3 regions of the Rhodopseudomonas sp. NSM genome follow, and region 1 is predicted to be linked to each of the others. Evidence: riboswitches for the same ligand, from Rfam matches in the RefSeq annotation. Region 1 holds a riboswitch; each other region holds the start of a gene.
What was found. A riboswitch is a leader RNA that binds a small molecule or an ion and turns the genes downstream of it on or off. The one in region 1 is predicted to bind cobalamin.

Region 1 (5,754 bases):
CACCAGCGCGGCTGCGCCGAGCCAGGGAGGCAGGCTCGCAAGGAGCACGATGCGGAGGAGCAGGCTCGCGACCAGCGTCACCGCGCCGTAGCTGCCGATCCGGCTGTCCTTGATGATCGAGAGCCGCTGCTCCCGCGTCCGGCCACCAAACAGCCCGTCGACGGTGTCGGCGACGCCGTCTTCGTGCAGGGCGCCGGTGAGGACCACGCCGGCGAGAACCGCGAGCGTGGCTGGCAGCAGGCCCGTCCAGATCGTGGAGGCAATCAGCAGCACGCCGCCGCTAACGAGCCCGATCAGCGCGCCGACCAGAGGGAAGTACTTGGCAGCCGGAAGCACCCAGTCGTCGTCGAGGCGCGAGGCGCCCATCGTCGGAATCAGCGTCATGAACTGGATCGCGTTCAGCAGGGGCTGCAGCCGGCGGATCACGATCGCTGCCCGATCGTGCCGGCCAGAACGTCGGAGAGATCAGCGAATTCGGTGAGGATTCCGGCGGCGGCGCGGACCAGCGGAATCGCCATGAGCGCGCCGGTGCCTTCGCCGAGCCGCAGGCCGAGATCGAGATAGGGCGTCGCCGCCATCGTCTCCAGCAGGACCTTGTGGCCGCGCTCTGCCGAGCGGTGCGAGAACACGCAATAATCCCTTGCTTCTGGATGCAGCCGCACCGCGACCAGCGCTGCGGCGCTGGCGATGAAGCCGTCGATCACCACCGGACGGCGCCGCGCCGCCGCCGCCAAAACGGCGCCGGCCATCATCGCGATTTCATATCCGCCGAATTCGGCGAGGACGTCGAGCGGGGCGGTGGCAGTCGTCCGCGCCGCCGCTTTCTCGGCGATGGCGAGCTTGTGGGCGACGCCGGCGGCGTCGAGCCCCGCGCCGCGGCCGACGCAGTCGGCGATCGGCGCCGCGGCGAGACGATGGGTGATCAGCGCGGCCGAGGTGGTGTTGCCGATGCCCATCTCGCCGATCGCAACGATATCGACGCCGCCGTCGATCGCATCGCAGACCAGCGCGACGGCGGCGTCGATCGCGCGCCGCGCCTCGTCGGTGGTCATCGCCGGCTCGCGGCTGGCATTGCGGGTGCCGCGCCCGATCTTGCGATCGATCAGCCCGGGGCAGGGCGGCAGGTCATCGTCGATGCCGGCATCGACCACGCAGACGTCGGCGCCTGCGGCTCTCGCCAGGACATTCACGCCGACGCATCCGGCGAGATAGGCGCTGACCATCGACCGCGTCACGCTCGCCGGATAGGGCGATACGCTTTCGGCGGCGATCCCGTGATCGCTGGCGAAGATGAACACCGTGGCGCGGTCCGCGCGCGGCGGCGCCGGATGCCAGATCAGTCCGAGTTGCACGGCGAGATCTTCCAGCCGGCCGAGCGAGCCCGGCGGCTTGGCCTTGGCATCGATCCGGCTGCGTAGCAGCGGCTCGAGCGCGGGATCGACGGCAGTGATCGTGCAGAAACGCGGGTCGCTTCGTGGTGCGTGCATGGGGCTGCGAGATGATGAGGAGGAGACAAGCGCGTACCTCCGCGCATGCGGAAGACGCTTCGAAGGCGTCGGACAAACATCTCCGCGCCGTCGCGAGCAGGCTCGGACAGCATCGACAGAACGAAGTCGACGACGATGATGAGGGCGCTACGTGGAAAGCAGATGCGGCATCTGAACGTCCTTCTTCGACCCACCGTCGAATGGCATTGCACAAATCTACGGCCGGTCTCCTGGCTCGCGGATGTTGTCCCGATCGCCTTCCCGAGGCCGTTTTGGCGGACTCAGTGGCGCGTGTGATCGGAAGCGATCCGCTTACAGTTGCGGGGGCAGCCGCGGCTTTGGCGCTTTCGCGCCGCACCGCATTCCCTGTTTCACCTCTCTTGCGAAGAGGCACCGTAGACGATCCGACAAGAGCACGACGACCCGCCGGACGCAAGATGAGAGGAGGCGAGAGTCGGGCTCTACGACGAAGGTGCAAATGCTCCCTGCTGATCGTGCGGTGGACGTCACCGCGCATGTTGGTAGTCGTTCCCGAATCCGCATCGCGCTTGCGCGTCGATGCGAGGCGTGCTCTGTTCGGCATGCCTTCGGTGCCTCTTCGCAAGAGAGGTGAAACAGGGAATGCGGTGCGGCGAGCTTTTCGCCAATTCCGCGGCTGCCCCCGCAACTGTAAGCGGATCGTTCGCGATCAAGCTGCCACTGAGCGATCGTTGTCGCGCTCGGGAAGGCGATCCGGACCATATCCGCGAGCCAGGAGACCGGCCGAAGGCAATCGTCCACTTGATGTCGACGGCGGGTCGACAGCGGAGAATCCCATGATCAATCAGACGTAGTTCGCCGTCGTCCCAGCGCAGATTGCTGATATCGCCAGATCGATCGGCGTCGCGGGCGGTCATTGTCGCGCGTTGCTCGCCCCCGTGATCGGGCGGGCGGCACGACGCACGCCTGTGCGCCAATGCGGGGCCGTCGAGGGCTTCGCCATGGAGTGGGCATGGAACCCAAAGACACCACGACCAACGAGGCCTTCAAGGGCTTCACCAACGAGGCCTGTCCGTTTCTGCCGTGTCATCCCGGCGTCGCGCGCGAATTCAATTGTCTGTTCTGCTACTGCCCGCTGATCGCCTATGAGTGCCCGGGACCCTATCAGGTGTTCACCGATCGCCACGGCCAGCGACGGAAGGATTGCAGCGCCTGCACGCTGCCGCACAACGGCTATCGTCGCTCCTGGAATTTCATCCAGCGGTGGCTCGAGAAGCCGAAGCTGTGGGACGGAAGCGAGCAGGATCCGAAGCGGATCAAGGAGGCGTCGTCGGAATGACGCCACGCCGCTGCGCGACGCGTAGCGGCCCTCGTCAAGGGTGCGGCCGTGTCACGGACGCGTCCTTGTCCCGGTGAATCCGCTCGATCGAATCGGCGAGCTGATCCAGCGCGGCAGGCAGCATCGGCCCGCCGCACATCGACAGTTGATCCGGGAAGACGAGACGGCGGCCCTGCGGATAGGCGTGCTGGATCGCGGGATGGAGCAGCAGCGCCGTGCCTTGATCCTCCGCGAACGGCTTGTCCTCTGCGAGCAGCAGCAGGTCCGGGCGTGAGGCGACGATCGTTTCCAGCGACGCAAAGCCGCCATAGACGAGGCCGATCTCCGATGCCGCATTGGAGAGGCCTGCGACCTCCAGCAGAGAACTCAGCAAACCGTCGCTGCCCGCGACCCAGCCGCGTCGCGAGACGGGAAGAATGCGGTCGCGCCAACGCGACGCCACCGCGCGGGTGCGCGTGACGGATCGATCGATCCGGTCATTGATCGCATCTGCACGCTCGGGATGGCCGACCAGTTCGCCGACACGCCGGATCTGCGCCTTCACGTCGTCGATGTTGCGAGGGACGTCGAACTCTTCGATCGGAATTCCATTGCTGCGCAACAGCTCCCGCGTCGCCGCCTTGCCGTAGCGGCCGGCGAGAACAAGGTCGGGCGCCAGCATCAACAGGTCCTCGGCTTCGCCCGACAGCCGCGGAAAATCGCGCGCTTGCTTCGCCGACCAGGACAGATGCGGGTCGCGGGCATAGGGCCCGAGGCCGACGATCTGCGCCGGATCGGCCAGCGCGATCAGGAGCTGATCGGTACACATGTTGATCGACGCGACCCGGGCGGCACCGGCGATCGCCATGCCGGGCAGCACTGCGCTGATAGCCAAGGCGAGCGCGCCGCAGAGCAGGCCCCGTGTTCGACGTCTCATCGGGTGGGCCATGGTACGAGAGGCGTGTTCCTTATGGGGATTGCAACGTACCAAGCACATCGAAGCTTTGCCGGATTTGATCTGAAGCAAGCCGTGGCGGCAGCCCCGGACCGGCTCCATAATGCTCGTCGGTGTCGGACGCGGTGAGGGGGTGATTTGTGGTGGCCGCGGTGATCGCTTATTCATTCCTCGAACCGGCAAAGATCGGTTGCAACGACGAATGGAGATCGAGATGAGTGACGTGATCCTACCGGGAGCGGAAGCGTTTTCCTTCGACGGCGGCAAGATCGGCATCCTGCTGGTGCATGGTTTCACCGGCAGTCCGCAGAGCATGCGCTATCTCGGTGAGCGGCTCGGCGAGCAGGGCTACACCGTGCTCGGCCCGCGCCTTCCGGGGCACGGCGTCTCGCCGGCGGCGATGGCGAAGACCACCGCGGCCGACTGGGCCGCTTGCGCCGAGGACGCGCTCGCCGAGATTTCCGCGAAGTGCGACAAGGTGTTCGTCGCCGGCCTGTCGATGGGCGGCACGCTGTCGCTGTATCTCGCGGCGATGCATCCGGACAAGGTCAGCGGCGTGATCCCGATCAACGCGGCGGCGCAGATCGAATCGCCCGACATGGCGTCGATCGCGTTCGCACGCGGGCTTCCGGAGACCATTCCGGGCATCGGCTCCGACATGATGGACACCGAGGCCAAGGAACTGGCCTATCCGGAAGTGCCGGTCGTCTGCATGAAAGAAGTGCTCGGGCTGGCCGCCACCGCGCGGGCGCTGCTGCCGCGGATCAAATGCCCGACCTTCGTGATCAATTCCCGGGTCGATCACGTGCTGTCGCCCAACAACGCCAGTGTGATCGCCAACAATGTCGGCTCGGATCGCATCGAGCTGTTGTGGCTCAATCGCTCCTATCACGTCGCGACGATCGATCACGACAAGGATCTGATCGCCGCCGAAGTGCACGCCTTCGTGCAGCGGAACATCAAGTAGGCAGGGCGGCGTCGTGCCTTCGGCGATCCAGCCGAGGGCACGACTGCGCATGGGCGCGAGCCGGCTCGTCGATGCGGGGTCGGCGGCCGCTTACTTCGATCTGCCCTTGCTGTTCTCGGCCGCCTTCGCCAGCGCGGCCGCGAAAGCACCGCCGCCGGTGCTTTTCGGCTCCGGCTTGGGGCGATAGCGATCGACCAGCTTGGCATTGCCGCCGCCGTCCTTGCGGCGCTCGCCGGGCGCGGGAATCGGATCCGACAGCCGCAGCGTCAGCCCGATCCGGTTGCGCGGCACGTCGACCTCGAGCACCTTCACCTTCACCACCTGGCCCGGCTTCACTACCTCGCGCGGATCATTGATACGTCGTTCCGACATCGCCGAGATGTGGATCAGGCCGTCCTGATGCACGCCGATATCGGCGAAGGCGCCGAACGCGGCGACGTTGGTCACCGTCGCCTCGAGGATCATGCCGGGCTTGAGGTCGGTGATCTTCTCGACGCCTTCCTGGAAGGTCGCGGTCTTGAACTCGGGCCGCGGATCGCGGCCGGGCTTCTCGAGTTCCTTCAGGATGTCGGTGACGGTCGGGATGCCGAATTTGTCGTCAGCGAAGGACGCCGGCTGCAGCGACTGCAGCGTCTTGGTCTGGCCGATGATCGCCTTGATGTCGCTCTTGGTCGCCGCCAGAATCTTCTTCACCAGCGGATAGGCTTCCGGATGCACGCCGGAGGCGTCGAGCGGATTCTCGCCGTCGCGAATCCGCAGGAAGCCGGCGCATTGCTCGAACGCCTTGGGGCCGAGCCGCGGGACTTCCTTGAGCTTGGTGCGGCTGGGGAAGGGGCCGTTGGCGTCGCGGTGCGCGACGATGTTCGCCGCCAGCGTCTCGCCGATGCCTGAGACGCGCGCCAGCAGCGGCGCGGACGCGGTGTTGAGATCGACGCCGACCGCGTTGACGCAATCCTCGACGGTGGCGTCGAGTGCGCGCGACAGCACATGCTGGTTGAGATCGTGCTGATACTGGCCGACGCCGATTGACTGCGGCGGCACCTTCACC
Region 2 (5,754 bases), on a different contig from region 1:
GCACCCGCCGGCGGCGGAACGCCGGCGGCAAAGCCTCAGGTTGCGCAGCCCTCTGCATCCGCGCGCGACGGCGCACGCAGCGGCCCGCGCACGCTGTCGCAGCTGCTCGGCATTCCGGAGCTGATCGATTCCAATACGTTCTTTTCCGGCTTCCCGCTGCTGATCCGGCCGGCGCCGAAGCGCACAGAACAACCGCCCGCGAAACCGAACTGACCGGCGTCGCCCATGACGTCGCCCGTGACAGCGTCACGCCGCCGGCGACAGCGGCGCGACGAGCGGGGGATCAGTCGGATTTTTCCGACGTCCGGGTGCCGTTGCGGCGCGAAGCGGCGGCGCTTGCGCCGGCTTCGGTGCACGGGATCTTGGTCCAGCTGCCGTCGGGCGCTTTCATGTAGGAGCTGCAGCCATTCGCGGGCGCCTCGCTGACGCTGCCCTGATGCGCCTGATTGCTGGCCAGCGCGGGCGCGGCAAACAGCGTGACAGCGGCGATCGTCGCGATGCCGATGAACTTGGTGCGTGATGTCGTCATGATCCGGTCCTCCTGTCGGAACGGGCCGGACTATCGAGACAGATTGTGACAAAATCTTGCAATTGCGGCACGGCTGCGCCGCTTTGCTTAATACGCGACAAATTTCAACTACGCGCGCCGCGCAGACTGGTACGCCCGCAGACCAAAGCCGGTGCTCAGCGCGACAGGACGTCGCGCCCGGCCCGGGTGCGGTCCTGCCAGGCGACCCGCACCAGCTCCGGATCGACGTGCTCCTCGACCGGCCAGCCGACGCAGAGATAGGCGATGAATTTCCACTCCGCCGGCACGTCGAGATCGCGGGTGATCTGTTCCGGATCGAGGATCGACACCCAGCCGACGCCGAGGCCGTGGGTCCGCGCCGCCAGCCAGAACGTCTCGATCATCGCGACGACCGAATAATCCAGCGCCTCCGGCATGGTCTGACGGCCGACGCCCTGGCCCTGCGCGGTGGCGCGGTCGCAGAACAAAGCGAACTGCCGCGGCGCGACGTCGATGCCTTCGAGCTTGAGCCGCGCATACAGCGCGGCGCGCTCGCCGTCATAGACGTTGGCGGCGACCGCGTTGCAGCGCAGGAAGTTGCTACGCACTTTCTCGCGCATCGCGGCGCTGTCGACGCTGACGAACCGCCACGGCTGGCTGTTGCCGACCGATGGCGCGAGCTGGGCGAGATCGAGCAACTGATGAATCAGCTCCGGCGCCACCGGATCGCGGCGGAACCGCCGGACGTCGCGCCGCCATGCGATCAGCTCGGCGAACTTGTCGCGGAACGCGGCGTCGAATTCGGGCGGATGGGCGTTGGCGGCGGCGGCGTCGTGCAGATCGATCATCGTGGTCACCTCGTTGTCGCGCGGGCTCACAATTTGCCCGCCAGCACGTCGCTGAGATCGGCGACGTCGGTCATCAGCCGCGCCGCCGCACGGAGCAGCGGCACCGCGAGAATAGCCCCTGTGCCCTCGCCGAGCCGCAATTCGAGGTCGAGCAGCGGGCTCGCCTGCAACGCGTCGAGCGCGATGTCGTGGCCGCGCTCGGCCGAGCGGTGCGCGAACACGCAATAGCCGCGCGCTTCCGGCGCGAGCCGGACCGCGAGCAGCGCCGCGGCGGTGGCGATGAAGCCGTCGATGATCACCGGGCGGCGCTGCGACGCCGCGCCGAGGATGGCGCCGGCCATCATCGCGATCTCCAGCCCGCCGAATTCGCACAGCACCTCGAACGGCGCGGTCGCATCGCTGCGCGCGGCGGCCATCTCGATCGCGGCGCGCTTCTTCTCCATGCCGGGCGCGTCCTGCCCGGCGCCGATGCCGATGCAATGATCGAGCGGCGCCGGCGCCAGCCGATGCAGCAGCAGCGACGACGACGCGGTGTTGCCGATGCCCATTTCGCCGAGCGCGATGATGTCGGCACCGGCCCTGATCTCGGCGATCGCCAGCTCGCTGCCGCGGGCCAGCGCCAGCGCCGCCTGCGCGATCGTCATCGCCGGCTCGCGGGCGGCATTGGCGGTGCCCTTCCGCACCTTGGCGCCGATCAGGTCGGGATGATCCGGCAGCTCGGCGGCGACGCCGGCGTCGATCACCCGGACGTCCACATGGGTCGCGGCCGCGAACGCATTGGCGCAGGCCTTGCCGGCCAGATAGGTCATCACCATCGCCACCGTCACCGCGGCGGGATACTGTGACACGCCCTCTGCGGTCAGCCCGTGATCGCCGGCGAACACCATCAGCACCGCATTGTCGCCGCGCGGCTCCGCCGGATGCCGCATCGCGGCGAGTTCGACCGCCAGATGCTCGATCCGGCCGAGCGAGCCCGGCGGCTTGGCCTTGCCGTCGACCCGCGCGCGCAACGCGGCATACAGCGCGGGATCCACCGGCGCGATCGGCGGCTTCTGCCAGACAATGAGAGTGTCGGTCCGCATCATGGTCCCCTGCTGATGAAGGCGGGCAACTGACTCGTCCCGAGCCCATACGTCAACACCACCTTCGCGTGGTTGACCGCGCCGGGTACCGCAGCTAGCGTGGCCGGCGATGGTCCTTCCGCAAGGAAGGTGAAAAGGGAATCCGGTGCGAGTGAACTCGATTCGAGCGATCTCCATCCCGGTGCTGCCCCCGCAACTGTAAGCGACGAGCCCGCGCCTCGGCCACTGGGATGTCCTGCTGGACTCCTGGGAAGGCGGCGACAAGGGCAGCGACTCGCGAGCCAGGAGACCTGCCATCGCGAATTGTGCTTTGGCGGCGTCGGGGCGGGGTGCACCGGACGGAAAGCAGGGCGGTGGCGAGTTCGTCACCCCGCGCGATCCGGCAAAGCTCGAAGCCGCAAGGCGCCGATCCAGACGGCGCCGCCGAGAGCGAGGGCATGGATCTCAGCCCGAACGACCATCCGACCACCGCGCAAGACGTTGAACAGACCGACGCATCGGCGCGCCCGACCGGTCCGGTGATGATCAGCGTCTGCACCAGTTGCAAGGCTTCCGACGGCGGCAACGCCGGCGCGCCGCTGCTCGACGCGATCCGGGCCGCGCTCGGCGGCGCCGCCGATCTGCAGGTGCGCCCGGTGCAATGCCTCGGCGTCTGCAAGCGCCCGGCCACCGTCGCGGTGTCGAGCGCGGACGGCTACAGCTTCCTGTTCGGCGATCTTTTGCCCGACACCGGCGCCGCAGCGATCGCCGGCTTCGCTGCCGCCTATCGGGACAGCGCTTTCGGCCTGGTGCCGTGGCGGCAGCGCGCCGAGGTGCTGCGCAAGGGGATGGTGGCGCGGCTGCCGCCGCTGCGCTGGTCGCCGGACGATGGGCGCGCCCCGTCATGACCGCGCTCGTCTCCACGCTGGTGCTCGGCGGTGCGCGCTCCGGTAAATCGGTGTTCGGCGAGAAGCTCGTCGCCGGCAGCGGGCTCGCGAAGATCTATCTCGCCACCGCGACCCGCAGCGACGACGAGATGACCCAGCGCATCGCGCATCATCGCTCCCGCCGCGGCGACGGCTGGACCACGGTCGAGGAGCCGCTGGCGCTGGTCGATGCACTGACCCGCGAGGCCGGCCGCGGTCGCGCGGTGCTGGTCGACTGCCTGACGCTGTGGCTGTTCAACCTGATGGAAGCCGGCCGCGATCCCGAGGTCGAAGCCAAGCGGCTGACGCGCTATCTCGGCGTCGCCGCCGCCCCGATCGTGCTGGTGTCCAATGAAGTCGGGCTCGGCCTCGTCCCCGAAACCCCGCTCGGCCGCGCCTTTCGCGATGCCCAGGGCCGGCTCAACCAGATCGTCGCCGCCGCCGTCCCCCATGTCGTGTTCGTCGCAGCCGGCCTGCCGCTGTGGCTGAAGCAGGAGAACTGATCATGTCCGCCCGTGTCCCCGTCACCGTGCTCACCGGCTTTCTGGGCGCCGGCAAGACCACGCTGCTGCGCGCGCTGCTCAACCAGTCGAGCGGCCGCCGCATCGCGGTGATCGTCAACGAATTCGGCGACGCCGGCTTCGACGGCGCGCTGGTCGAGGAATGCGGCGATCCGGTCTGCGCGCCGGGCGACATCGTCGAACTGACCAATGGCTGCATCTGCTGCACCGTCGCCGACGACTTCATCCCGACGATGGAGAAGCTGTTGAACCGCGAGCGCCCGCTCGACGCCATCGTGATCGAGACCTCCGGGCTGGCGCTGCCGCAACCGCTGCTGAAAGCCTTCGCCTGGCCCGCGGTGAAGACCCGCGCCACCGCCGACGGCGTCGTCACCGTGGTCGACGCGCTCGCGCTGGTCGAGGGCCGGATTCCGCTCGACGACGATGCGGTCAAGGCGCTGCGCGACGTCACGCATGACGATCCGATCGAGGAAGTGTTCGAGGATCAGCTCGCCTGCGCCGATCTCGTCGTGCTGTCGAAGGCCGATCTGGTGACGCCGGAACAACTCGCCGCGCTGGAGACGAAGCTCAAAGCCAGGCTGCGGCCTAACGTGCGGATCGTGCCGTCGCACGGCGCACTCGCCCCGTCGGTGCTGATCGGGCTCGGCTCAGCCGCCGAGGACGATCTCGCCGCCCGCGCCGGCCACCACGCCGAGGGCGAAGAACACGACCATGACGATTTCGATTCGATCGTGGTGGCGCCGCAGCCGGCGGACACCATCGACACCATGCGTAGCCGCGTCGGCGCAGCGCTTGGGCTCGATGGCGTGCTGCGGGTCAAGGGCCACGCAAGGATCGCCGGCAAGCCGGCGCCGGTGGTGGTGCAGGCGGTCGGCGCCCGCATCGACCTCGCCTTCGCCCGCCCCGACGCGCAGCGCGCCGACCATCTGGTGGTGATCGGCCTGAAGGGCTTCGACACGGCGGCGGCGCGCGCCGCACTGGCGGGCGCTTAGCATGACCGCTCACCGAGCTCGTCATCCTGAGGCGCACGCCGTCTTCGGCGTGCCTCGAAGGACGACGAGCGTCGCGGCCCGCGGCCATCCTTCGAGGCGCGCACAAGCGTGCGCGCACCTCAGGATGACGCTGCGATGTGTGGATAGGGCGGTTGCGCCGCGGCGGTGCCCCCCATGCACCTGAAGCTCGATGCAAACGCCGGCATCGACGACGGCGACGTCGCGCGCGACCTGGGGCAGGCGCCCGCGGAGATCGTGGTGCTGTCGGCGGCGGACACCGACCTCGCCGCCTTCGCCGCGGCGCGGGCGACGCTGCCCGATGATTTCCCGAGCCTGCGGCTGACCAATCTGCTGGCGCTCGGCCATCCCGCCTCGGTCGATCTCTATGTCGAGCGCACGCTGCCACAAGCGAAGATCGTGATCCTGCGGATGCTCGGCGGCGAAGCCTACTGGCCGCACGGCGTCGACAGCCTGCGCCGTGACGCCTTCGCGCGCGGCGCGCTGTTCGCCTGCATTCCCGGCGAGATGACCTGGAACGCCGAGCTCGCCGCGCGCGGCAATGTCGACCCCGACGACGCGCATGCGCTGTGGCGCTATTGCACCGAGGGCGGCGTCGACAATCTGCAGCTGGCGCTGCGCTACGCCGCCTGGATGATCCTGCGCGACGACCCGCCGCCGCCGCCGCGACCGATGCCCGCCGCCGGCTTCTGGCCCGGCGAGCCGGCCAGGTCGCAGCGCAGCCGCGCGCTGGTGATCTTCTATCGGGCGCTCGCCGCCAGCGGCGATACCGCCGCGATCGAGGCGCTGCGCGCGGCGCTGGATGCGCGCGGGCTCGACGTCGCCTGTCTGTATGTCACCAGCCTGAAGGATGCGCGCTCGATCGCGTTCCTGCAGAGCG
Region 3 (5,754 bases), on a different contig from region 1:
CTAGGCTGAACAGCAGCGCCGGCGTGCGCGTCAGCAGCCTGGCGAAGCGCGAGTGGAACAAGCGATCGAGCTGCTGCAGCGCCGCCTTGCGCTCGGGAGAGTCCGGCGCCGCCTTCAGCAGGGCCGAGAGGTCGATCTTGGCGAATTTCGCCAGCAGATGCGCGAAGCCGATGAAGCTGCCGAGCGCGCCGTGACGGTAGAAGCCGTCGGTGAAGTAGCGATGGCGCGCGCGGCCGCGGAAGTCGCGTTCGTCCCAGTAGCTGCGCGCGTCACCATCGAGCTGCGGCCGCAGCCGCTGCCGATACAGGTCGGCATTGTCGTCGGCGGTACCTTCGCCGAAGAAGCGCCAGAACTGCTCGTAGTCCGGCAGCGCCCGCAAACCTGCGAGCTTCAGCTTCAGCAGCGCCAGATGCGCCTCGTTGAGATCGACCGCGAACACCTGCGCGGGCTTCGCGGTGAGGTAGGACAGCGCATTGCAGCCGCCCGAGGAGATCGTCACGATGGTCGAGCCGATCGGCAATTGCAGCGCCGCGAGATCCGCCTCGGGGTCTTCCCATATCTGGGTATAGACCAGACGTCGAAACCAGATCGAAAACAGACGATCCCAGATCGTCGATTCACTGCGATCCTTACTGTTGCGGACCGCGTCCGCGATGAGCTGCTGCGTATTCATACCACCCTCGAATCGGCAATCGTTCGAGAATAGCCGCGTCGCACTGCAGTTTTGCGACAGTCCGGCGCGCGCCGCCGGCGCATCTGTCATCACCATGTCGTCGCAAAATAGGATGGATGGCGGACAATCCCAGATCGAGGGCGTACTCCGTGACCATGATCCGCTCCGAAATTTCTGCTGATCCGTCCTGGCCGGTCGACGCGACGTCGCGCATGAACCGGATGTATCGCTATCAGCGGCATATCTATGATACCACGCGTCGCTACTATCTTCTGGGCCGTGACGGGATGATTGCCGGGCTTGCGCCCGCCGTCGGCGACAATGTGCTGGAAATCGGCTGCGGCACCGGCCGCAACCTGATCGCGGCGGCGAGCCGCTACCCGGGCGTGCGCTTCTACGGCTTCGACGTCTCGACCGAAATGCTGACTTCGGCGATCAGCGCCATCGCCCGCGCCGGGCTGAGCTGTTCGGCGAAGGTCGCCCATGGCGACGCTACCAGCTTCACCGCGCAGGCGGTGTTCGGCCAACCGATCGCGTTCGACCGGGTGATGATCTCCTACAGCCTGTCGATGATCCCGGAGTGGACCGCGGTGATCGAGCGGGCGGTCGCCAGCCTGAAGCCGGGCGGCCAGTTGCACATCGTCGATTTCGGCGACCAGAGCGGTCTGCCGCAGGCCATCCGCACTGCGCTGCGCCGCTGGCTGGCGCTGTTCGACGTCACGCCGCGCGATGAACTCGAGGCGACGCTGATGCAGATCGCGGTGCGCACCGGCGCCGGGCTGAAATTCGACCGGCCGTATCGCGGCTACGCGCAGGCCGCGGTGCTGACCCTGCCGTCGCGGCGCCGCGCGCCGTGAGCGGATGGCTCGCGCTGCTCGCAGCGGGCCTGATGGAGATCGTCTGGGCGGTGGGCCTGAAGCACTCCGACGGCTTCACCCGGTTCTGGCCGGCGCTCGGCACGCTGGCGGCGATCCTCGCCAGCTTCGGCCTGATGAGCATTGCGCTGAAGTCGCTGCCGTTCGGCACCGCCTATGCGGTGTGGACCGGGATCGGCGCCACCGGCAGCATCGTGGTCGGCATGGCGGTGTATGGCGAGCCGGCCAATGCGGTGCGGGTGCTTTGCCTGTCGATGATCGTCGCCGGCATGATCGGGCTCAAGCTCGGCACGCCTGCGTAGAGCGCACCGCTCCCGACCAAGGCGGCGATTGACAAAGCGGGTCCGCCCCCCTCCTATCGAACCGTTCAGGTGTGCCGGGAGTCTCCCGGCACAGGGAAGCCGGTCCGGGCGCCTTTGGCGTCTCAAGCCGGCGCTGCGCCCGCAACTGTAGGCGGCGAGCGATCCTTCATCATGCCACTGCGCCCTTCGGGCGCGGGAAGGCGAGGGATTGCGACGACCCGCGAGCCAGGAGACCGGCCTGAGCCGCGTCATCTTCCAGCGTGCGGTGCGCGCGGCTGGGGCGGTCCGCCGCATGGGTGACAGGAAACTGCTCACCGTTCGGGGACCCTGATGTCCGAGACCATTGCCCGCGAAAGTTCTCCTTCCAACGCCGCTGCTCCCAACACCGCTGTGTCCAGGAGCGGGGTGTCCCCGCCCTCCGATGGATTCCGCATCCGCCTGGTCGCCGTGCTCGGCGGGCTGGTGATCGCCAACATTGCCGCCTGGGCCTGGGCGCTGACCGCCTTTGCCGGGCAGCCGGTGCTGATCGGCACCGCGGTCCTCGCCTACAGCCTCGGCCTGCGTCACGCGCTCGACGCCGATCACATCGCGGCGATCGACAACGTCACCCGCAAGCTGATGCAGGAGGGCAAGCGGCCGGTCGCGGTCGGGCTGTTCTTCGCGCTCGGCCATTCGACCGTGGTGCTGGTGGCGTCGCTGGCGATCGCGCTGGCGGCCAATTCGCTGACGGAACGGTTCTCCGGCTATCGCGAGATCGGCGGCGTGATCGGCACCTCGGCGTCGGCGCTGTTCCTGTTCGCGATCGCGCTCGCCAATCTCTCGGTGCTGAGCGGCGTCTATCGCGCCTTCAAGAAAGTCCGCGCCGGCGAGGTGGTTCACGACGACGATATCGACGCGCTGCTGCAGCAGCGCGGTTGGCTGGCGCGGCTGTTCCGGCCGCTGTTCCGCTTCATTTCCAAGAGCTGGCAGCTGTATCCGATCGGTCTCTTGTTCGCGCTCGGCTTCGAGACCGCCAGCGAGATCAGCCTGTTCGGTCTGGCCGCCAACAGCGCGGGCTCGATCTCGCACTGGTCGATCCTGATCTTCCCGGCGCTGTTCGCCGCCGGCATGACGCTGGTCGATACGCTGGACGGCGTGCTGATGCTCGGCGCCTATGGCTGGGCCTATCGCAACCCGGTGCGCAAGCTGTACTACAACATGACGATCACCTCGGTCTCGGTGCTGGTCGCGATCGTGATCGGCGGCATCGAGACGCTCGGGCTGCTGGGCGGGCGGCTGCACCTCGAAGGCGCGTTCTGGGAGTGGATCTCCGAGCTCAACGAGAATCTCGGCGCGCTCGGCTACGGCATCGTCGGATTGTTCATTGCGAGCTGGATCGTCTCGACCATCATCTACCGCGCCAACGGCTATCACCGGCTCGACGAGCGCGCGCCTGTCGTGCAGAAATGACCGCCACATGACGATGCGTCCAAATCCCGCGTCACGCGCGGCGGCGGTCACGGCCGCCCTGATGATCGTGGTCGGCCTGCTCGCGCTCGGCTCGCTCGGCGTCGGCCCGGTGAAGCTGTCGCCGCTCGCCGTGATCGATGCGTTGATCGGCCGTGGCGGCGAGGTGCAAGAGATCATCGTGCAGCAGATCCGTCTGCCGCGCGCCATCCTGGCGCTGGCGATCGGCGGCATACTCGGCCTGTCGGGCGCAGCATTGCAGGGCCTACTGCGCAATCCGCTGGCGTCGCCGTCGCTGTTCGGCGCGCCGCAATCGGCGGCGTTCGGCGCGGTGCTGATCATTTCGCTCGGCTGGGCCGATGTCCGCTCCTACGCATTGCCGGTAGCCGGCATCACCATGGCGTTCGTCTCGGTGTTCGTCCTGCTCACGGTCGCCGGCCGCAGCGCCAGCCTGCTGCTGCTGATCCTCGCGGGGCTGGCGATCTCGAGTCTCGCGGGTGCGGCGACCGCGCTGGTGATGAATCTGTCGAACAACCCCTTCGCCAGTCTGGAAATCGCGTTCTGGCTGCTCGGCTCGCTGGAGGACCGCAGCTTCCGTCACGTCGCATTGGCGCTGCCCTTCATCATTGTGGGCGCCGCGCTGCTGCTCAGTCAGCGCGCCGCGTTCCGGGCGCTCAGCCTCGGCGAGGAAACCGCGCAGAGTCTCGGCGTCGACGTCGCGCGCCTCCGGCTGATCGTGATCGTCGGCGTCGCGCTCGGGGTCGGCGGCGCGGTCTCGGTGTCGGGCACGATCGGCTTCATCGGCCTGGTCGCGCCGCATCTGGTGCGACCGCTGATCGGCCACGATCCGGCGCGATTGTTGATCCCGAGCGCGTTCGCCGGCGCCGCGCTGCTGCTCGCCGCCGATATCGCGGTGCGGATCATTCCGTCGACCACCGACATCAAGGTCGGCGTGCTGACCTCGATCATCGGCGTGCCGTTCTTCCTGTATCTGATCATGCGCGAGCGCCGCGCGCTGGGCGGAGGCGTCGCATGAGCGGACACGGCTTCCTCGCCGCGCGAAACCTCGGCGTCGCGCTGTCCGGCCGGCAGGTGCTGCACGACGTGTCGCTGGACCTCGCGCGCGGCCATCTGGTCGCTTTGGTCGGGCCGAACGGCGCCGGCAAGACCACGCTGCTGCGCGCGCTGGCCGGACTGATCGAGGCGAGCGGCGACGTGACGATCGGCGGCGATGCGCTGTCGGCGCTGCCGCTGCGCGAGCGCGCCCGGCGGTTCGGCTATCTGCCGCAAGGCCATCTGGTGCACTGGCCGCTGCCGGCGCGCGACGTGGTCGCGCTCGGCCGGTTTCCGCACGGCGCCACCGATCCGGCGCGGTTGTCGCCGCGCGATGCCGAGGCGGTCGCGCGCGCGATGCGGATCACCGACGTGGTGCAGTTCGCCGATCGCAACGTAACTGAATTGTCCGGTGGCGAGCGCAGCCGCGTCGCGCTGGCGCGTGTCCTCGCCGTCGAGGCGCCGGTGGTGCTGGCCGACGAGCCGACCGCCTCGCTCGATCCGCGCTATCAGCTCGACGTGATGCAGACGCTGCGGCAGGCCGCCGATGCCGGCACGCTGGTGATCGTGGTGACGCACGATCTCGGCCTCGCCGCGCGCTTCGCCGATACCGTGCTGGTGATGGCGGCCGGGCGGCTCGCGGCGCACGGCACGCCGCATCAGGCGCTGTCGGACGAAATTCTGCAGCGGGTGTTTCGCGTCAGCGCCTATCGGGCGGACTATCAGGACAGCGGCGTGATCCTGCCCTGGGCCGGGGTCTGAGCGATGCGCGCCCGCGCCTGGCTCGCTCTCGCGCCGGCGCTGATCGCGGGACTGTCGTCCGCCGCGGTTGCCGCGCCGCTGCCGCGGCTCGCGTCGATCAATGTCTGCACCGATCAGTTGCTGATCACGCTCGCCGATCCGGAGCAGATCCTCGGCCTCAGCCCTTATGCGCGCGACGCCGCGCGATCCTATCTGTCGGAGCGGGCCGCCCGGTTTCCGGTGCTGTCGGGCGAGGCCGAAGACGTGTTGATGCTGAAGCCCGACATCGTCGTCGGCGGCCGCTACACACGGCGCGCGACGCGCGAATTGCTGAAGCAGCAGGGCCAGCGCGTCGTCGAGTTCGATGCGGCGCGCACGCTCGACGACGCCAAGGCGCAGATCAGCCGGATGGGCGATCTGGTCGGCCATCCCGAGCGCGCGACGGCGGCGAATGCGCGGATCGATGCGGCGATCGCGCGAGCGCGCCAAGCCGCGTCCGACAGGCCTTTCCGCGTATTGCCGCTGGAGCGGCGCGGCTGGGTGTCGGGCCGCGACAGCCTGATCACCTCGCTGCTGTCGACCGCCGGCCTCGTCAACGCCGCCGACGCGCTCGGCATCGGGCATGGCGGCTTCGCCTCGCTCGAAGCGGTGGTGAGATTGCGGC

Region 2: another riboswitch for cobalamin. It lies ahead of ACTZWT_RS22820 (DUF1636 family protein); the one in region 1 lies ahead of ACTZWT_RS11270 (cysteine-rich small domain-containing protein).
Region 3: another riboswitch for cobalamin. It lies ahead of ACTZWT_RS22870 (HoxN/HupN/NixA family nickel/cobalt transporter); the one in region 1 lies ahead of ACTZWT_RS11270 (cysteine-rich small domain-containing protein).

What each region holds. Positions count from the first base shown of each region.
Region 1 covers NZ_JBQTCH010000003.1:630,088-635,841, forward strand. Annotated here, with positions in the region: gene cobS (adenosylcobinamide-GDP ribazoletransferase) at 1-426, opposite strand, end outside; gene cobT (nicotinate-nucleotide--dimethylbenzimidazole phosphoribosyltransferase) at 423-1,487, opposite strand; cobalamin riboswitch at 1,691-1,900, opposite strand; cobalamin riboswitch at 2,059-2,268, shown strand; gene ACTZWT_RS11270 (cysteine-rich small domain-containing protein) at 2,479-2,805, shown strand; gene ACTZWT_RS11275 (ABC transporter substrate-binding protein) at 2,840-3,733, opposite strand; gene ACTZWT_RS11280 (alpha/beta hydrolase) at 3,954-4,706, shown strand; gene ACTZWT_RS11285 (Tex family protein) at 4,797-5,754, opposite strand, start outside.
Region 2 covers NZ_JBQTCH010000011.1:48,333-54,086, forward strand. Annotated here, with positions in the region: gene ACTZWT_RS22800 (hypothetical protein) at 1-213, shown strand, start outside; gene ACTZWT_RS22805 (hypothetical protein) at 284-529, opposite strand; gene bluB (5,6-dimethylbenzimidazole synthase) at 685-1,356, opposite strand; gene cobT (nicotinate-nucleotide--dimethylbenzimidazole phosphoribosyltransferase) at 1,383-2,438, opposite strand; cobalamin riboswitch at 2,532-2,750, shown strand; gene ACTZWT_RS22820 (DUF1636 family protein) at 2,792-3,325, shown strand; gene cobU (bifunctional adenosylcobinamide kinase/adenosylcobinamide-phosphate guanylyltransferase) at 3,322-3,846, shown strand; gene cobW (cobalamin biosynthesis protein CobW) at 3,849-4,856, shown strand; gene cobN (cobaltochelatase subunit CobN) at 5,031-5,754, shown strand, end outside.
Region 3 covers NZ_JBQTCH010000011.1:60,706-66,459, reverse strand. Annotated here, with positions in the region: gene ACTZWT_RS22885 (DUF3419 family protein) at 1-673, opposite strand, end outside; gene ACTZWT_RS22880 (class I SAM-dependent methyltransferase) at 829-1,530, shown strand; gene ACTZWT_RS22875 (DMT family transporter) at 1,527-1,850, shown strand; cobalamin riboswitch at 1,901-2,106, shown strand; gene ACTZWT_RS22870 (HoxN/HupN/NixA family nickel/cobalt transporter) at 2,181-3,299, shown strand; gene ACTZWT_RS22865 (FecCD family ABC transporter permease) at 3,307-4,332, shown strand; gene ACTZWT_RS22860 (ABC transporter ATP-binding protein) at 4,329-5,111, shown strand; gene ACTZWT_RS22855 (ABC transporter substrate-binding protein) at 5,115-5,754, shown strand, end outside.